DNA from 2 places in the Actinomadura sp. 7K534 genome. Region 1 is predicted to be linked to the other one. Evidence: riboswitches for the same ligand, from Rfam matches in the RefSeq annotation. Region 1 holds a riboswitch; the other holds the start of a gene.
What was found. Region 1 has a riboswitch for thiamine pyrophosphate ahead of thiC (phosphomethylpyrimidine synthase ThiC). Riboswitches for the same ligand answer to the same signal wherever they lie in the genome.
Positions count from the first base shown of each region.

Region 1 (2,448 bases):
GCGGGTGTAGAGGAAGTTCTCCTGATGGTGCGCCAGGCACCACGCCGCCATGATCGACCCGCCGCGGGAGACGATCCCGGTCTTGCGGTTCGCCGTCAGCGGCACGTACCGCAGCAGGACCCCGGCGTGGACGGTCATGTAGTCCACGCCCTGCTCGGCCTGCTCGATCACCGTGTCGCGGAAGACCTCGAACGTCAGGTCCGCCGGATTGCCGCCCACCTTCTCCACGGCCTGGTACAGCGGGACTGTCCCCACCGGCACCGGCGAGTTGCGCAGGATCCACTCGCGCGTGGTGTGGATGTCGCGGCCGGTCGACAGGTCCATGATCGTGTCGGCGCCCCAGCGGGTCGCCCACGTCATCTTCTCGACCTCGTCGTCGATCGACGACGCCACCGCCGAGTTGCCGATGTTGGCGTTCACCTTGACCAGGAACCTCTTCCCGATCACCATCGGCTCGATCTCGGGGTGGTTGACGTTGGCGGGCAGCACGGCCCGCCCCGCCGCGAGCTCCTCGCGGACGACCTCCGGCGCCACGCCCTCGCGCAGCGCCGCGAACTCCATCTCCGGCGTGATCTCCCCGCGCCGCGCGTAGGCCCGCTGGGTCACGGCGCCGCCGGTCGCGCGGCGCGGCCGGCGCGGCGGGAAGCCGCCGGGGGCCCCGCCCGCCGCGGCGCCCGCCGCGGCGCGGCGGCCGTCGTCCTCCGGGCGCACCGGGCGCCCGTCGTACGGCGCGGTGTCGCCGCGCTCGATGATCCACGGCTCCCGCAGCGCGGGCAGCCCCTTGCGGACGTCGGTCTCCTGTTCTGGGTCGGTGTACGGCCCGGACGTGTCGTACAGGACGACGGCGTCGCCGTTGGTCAGCGGCACCTCCCGCATCGGGACGCGGATCTCCGGCCGCGAGCCCTGCAGGTAGGTCTTGCGGGCAGCTGGAACCACAGGTTCGGTCATGACGACTCGATCTCTCCCTACGCCGGCATTACCCGGTCAGGTTCATGCGGTCAGCGGCCGTCTCAGCCGCTATCTCAGCCCGGTTCGCCGGACCCCCGCGATCTGTCGCCCCCGACGCTAACCCGCCGCACCCCGGTTGCCGCAACCGGCGTCCATGGGATATGAGGGGCGGCCTGGGAGAATCGGCCGCATGGCAGAAGACTTCACCGTGACGGCGGTCGGGCACGTCGAGTCCCCGCTGACCGACCGGGCGTCCGCGCCCAAGCAGGGCCCTGAGGGCTCGCCCGAGGCATGGCTGGTGTTCGAGGGGGCCGTGCTGCCCGCGCTGGAGGGCCTGCGCCCCGGCGACCGGGTCTTCGTGCTGACCTGGCTGCACCTGTCGCCGCGCGACGTCCTGCGCGTCCACCCGCGCGACGATCCCGCCGCCCCGCTGCACGGCGTGTTCGCCACCCGCTCGCCCGACCGCCCGAACCCGATCGGGCTGCACCCGGTCGAGATCCTGGAGATCACCGGGAACCGCGTCCGCGTCCGGGACCTGGAGGCCCTGGACGGCACCCCGATCGTGGACGTCAAGCCCGCCCTGACCTGCGCCCCGCCCACCTGACGGGGCGGTGCCGCCCGGTGCCGTGCACGGCCATGGGGAGGGCGAGCGCGAGGGTGCGCAGCGGGTCGGGGGCGGACGGGGACCGCTCCAGCCGCAGCCGGACGCCGCCGTCGCCGCCCTTGCTCCAGAGCGTGGCCGACTCCCGGCCGTCCACGCCGGTGACGACGTGGCGGCCGCCGGCCGGCCGGGTGGTGCCGAGAAGCGTCCCGTCGGGCATGTGGAAGGACGGCTCCTGCGAACCCCGGATCTCGCCGGCGGGCCGCCCGTCCGCGAGGAACACGCGCACCCGGCCGCCCGCGAGGCCGCCGCGGAACTCCAGCAGCGGGCGGGCGTGCGGATCGCGGAGCACGGTCGTCCGGCCGGGAGGGGGGAGGCCGGGCGACTCCGCGGTCGGGCCGCAGGCCACGGCGAGCAGAGCGCCGGTGCGGTCGTCGCGGTAGCGCCCCTCGCCGTCCAGGACGACGTGGTCGGCCTCGCGCAACGCGTCCCGGGGGAGCGGGTCCACCTCGCGGCCCTCGTCGTCGAGGACGCGCCAGCAGGCGCCGAGGGTCTCCGTGGCGGTGGCGTGGACGGCCTCCAGCCAGCCCTGGGGCAGCGAGCGCTCGCGCAGCAGCACGGCCGCACGGCCGTCGATCTTCGTGACCGCGCCGACGCCCGGTGCCGCCTCGGAGTCGAACCAGACCGTCCAGACGGGGTCGGCGACGGGCCAGGTGATCCCGACCGCTTCCACGGCGCCCGCGGGGATGGTCGCCTCCCTCCCGCGGCGGCGCAGCGTCAGGCCGTCGCGGCCGATGGTCACGATGAGGCGGTCCCGGTAGATCGCGAAGGCCCACACGGCCGCCGCCAGGGCGATGAGGGCGGCGCCGCCGCCGTAGCCGGCGATGGCCCGCCCGGCC
Region 1 covers NZ_SMKB01000005.1:41,421-43,868, reverse strand. The annotation lists gene thiC (phosphomethylpyrimidine synthase ThiC) at 1-948, opposite strand, end outside; TPP riboswitch at 944-1,057, opposite strand; gene tsaA (tRNA (N6-threonylcarbamoyladenosine(37)-N6)-methyltransferase TrmO) at 1,139-1,552, shown strand; gene E1266_RS02170 (hypothetical protein) at 1,518-2,448, opposite strand, start outside.

Region 2 (2,448 bases), on a different contig from region 1:
GCCCGCGTACTGCACCATGCGCCCGAACTGCTCGGACCAGAAGTACGGGGCCGCGTCGTAGGCGGCGTCCTGGCCGAGGAGGGCCGCGGCGGCGATGTCGGGCGCGTTGAGCGCGGTGTCCCAGTGCTCGACGAGGAGCCGCCGGCCGTACCGCCCCGACCACCAGGCGGCGCAGTCGCCGACCGCCACGACGTCCGGCCGCGCCGAGCCGGGCTCCTCCTCGCCCTGGTAGGCGCGGAACGAGGCGTCGGTGACCACCCCGCGCTCCAGCAGGAGCCCCGAGCCCTCCAGCCAGGACAGGTCGGGCCGGACGCCGATACCGGTGACCACGACGTCGGCGGGGATCTCCTCGCCGCCCGCGAGCAGGACGCCGCCGTCCCGGACCTCCGCGACCTTCACCCCGGTGCGCAGCCGGACGCCCGCCTCGGCGTACCAGGGCGCGGTGAGCGCGCCCACCTCCGGGCCGATCGCGTTCGCGAGCGGGGCGTCGGCGGCCTCGACGACCGTCACGCCGCAGCCCTTGGCGGCGGCGGTGGTGGCGACCTCGGCGCCGATCCAGCCCGCCCCGATGATGACGATCCGCGCGCCGCCGCTGAGCCGGGACCGCAGGTCGCGGGCGTCGTCGATGGTGCGCAGGACGTGCTGGCGCCCGTCCCCCGGCAGCGTGACCGGCGCGGCGCCGGTCGCGATGACCAGCCCGTCGAACGGGAGGTCCCCGGCGGTGGACGCGACGACGCCGCCCCGCCCCGGCTCGGCCAGGCGGAGCCCGGTGGCGCGCTCGCCGAGGAGCAGGTCGCAGTGGAGGGAGTCCCAGTCGGCGTCGACCGTCGTGTCGTCGGACTCGCCCGCGAGGACGGCCTTCGACAGCGGCGGCCGGTCGTAGGGCAGGTGCCGCTCCGCCGACACGAGCGTCAGCGCGCCCTCGTACCCTTTGCTCCGCAGGGCCTCCACGGCGCGCACGCCGGCCAGCCCTCCACCCACGACGATGACCCTCTGCATGGGGTCACCCTAACCGGCGGGCCGGCGGCCTCTTGGACTGGTGTCCAGACAGTTGAACATGTCACGGGGGTCGTACAGTGGAAACCACGTAAAACGGCACAGAGCGCGGGAGTCCGGTACGACCGGGCTGAGAGGGCGGCTGAACGGGCCGCCGACCGCCAGGACCTGATCCGGATCATGCCGGCGAAGGGAGCGCGCAGTGGAGATCGCGATCATAGGGGCGGGCGTCGTCGGCCTGGCCACCGGGTGGCGGGCGGCCGCGGCCGGCGCCGCCGTCACCCTGGTCGACCCCGACCCCGGCGGCGGGGCGTCGTCGGTGGCGGCCGGCATGCTCACCCCCGTCAGCGAAGTGACCTACGGCGAGGAGCCGCTGCTGCGGCTGGGCCTCGCCTCCCGCGACCGCTACGGGGCGTTCGTCGCGGAACTGGAGGACCTCACCGGCCTGGAGACCGCCTACCGCACGGACGGGATCCTCCAGGTCGCGTTCGACTCCGACGACCTGACCTACCTGGACGACCTGCGCCGCTTCCAGGAGAGCCTCGGCATCGCCGCCGAGGCCCTGACCGGGCGGGAGTGCCGGAGGGCGGAGCCGATGCTCGCGCCCGGCGTCCGCGGCGGCCTGCTCGCCCCGGAGGACGGCTCGATCGACCCGCGCCGGCTGACCGCGGCGCTGCTGACGGCGGCCGAGAAGGCGGGCGCGCGGCTCGTCCGGCGGCGGGCGGCCGGCGTCGCCGTCGAGAACGACGCGGCGACCGGGGTGCGGCTGGACGACGGGACCGTGGTCCGCGCCGACCGGGTCCTGCTCGCGGCCGGCCCGTGGTCGGGCGACCTCGACGGGCTGCCCCCGGGGGCCGTTCCGCCCGTCCGCCCGGTGAAGGGCCAGGTGATGCGGCTCCGCACCCGCGTGCCGTTCCTGACGCGCGCCACGCGCGGGCTGGTGAAGGGCTCGTCGGTCTACCTGGTGCCGCGCGCGGACGGGGAGATCGTCCTCGGCGCCACCCAGGAGGAGCTGGGCTTCGACACGCGCGTGACCGCCGGGGGCCTGTGGGAGCTGCTGCGGGACGCCCGCGAGCTGCTGCCCGGCATCACCGAGCTGGAGTTCGCCGAGGTGTCGGCGGGCCTGCGCCCCGGCTCCCCCGACAACGCGCCGGTGATGGGGGCGTCCGCGCTGCCCGGCCTCTTCGTCGGCACCGGGCACTTCCGCAACGGCGTCCTGCTCACTCCGGTGTCCGCCGACATCCTGTCCGCGATGCTGCTGGACGGGCCCGTCCCCGACGTGGCCGGGCCCTTCTCCCCCGACCGCTTCTCCGCCGAGGTGCACTCCCGATGAAGGTGTTCGTCAATGGTGAGCCGCGCGACGTGCCCGAGGGCACGAGCGTGGCCGAGGTCGTCGCGTCCGTCACCGCGGCCGTGACCGGCGTCGCCGCCGCGCTGAACGACGAGGTCGTC
Region 2 covers NZ_SMKB01000236.1:5,847-8,294, reverse strand. The annotation lists gene E1266_RS30635 (FAD-dependent oxidoreductase) at 1-999, opposite strand, end outside; TPP riboswitch at 1,095-1,208, shown strand; gene thiO (glycine oxidase ThiO) at 1,199-2,329, shown strand; gene thiS (sulfur carrier protein ThiS) at 2,326-2,448, shown strand, end outside.
Region 2: another riboswitch for thiamine pyrophosphate. It lies ahead of thiO (glycine oxidase ThiO); the one in region 1 lies ahead of thiC (phosphomethylpyrimidine synthase ThiC).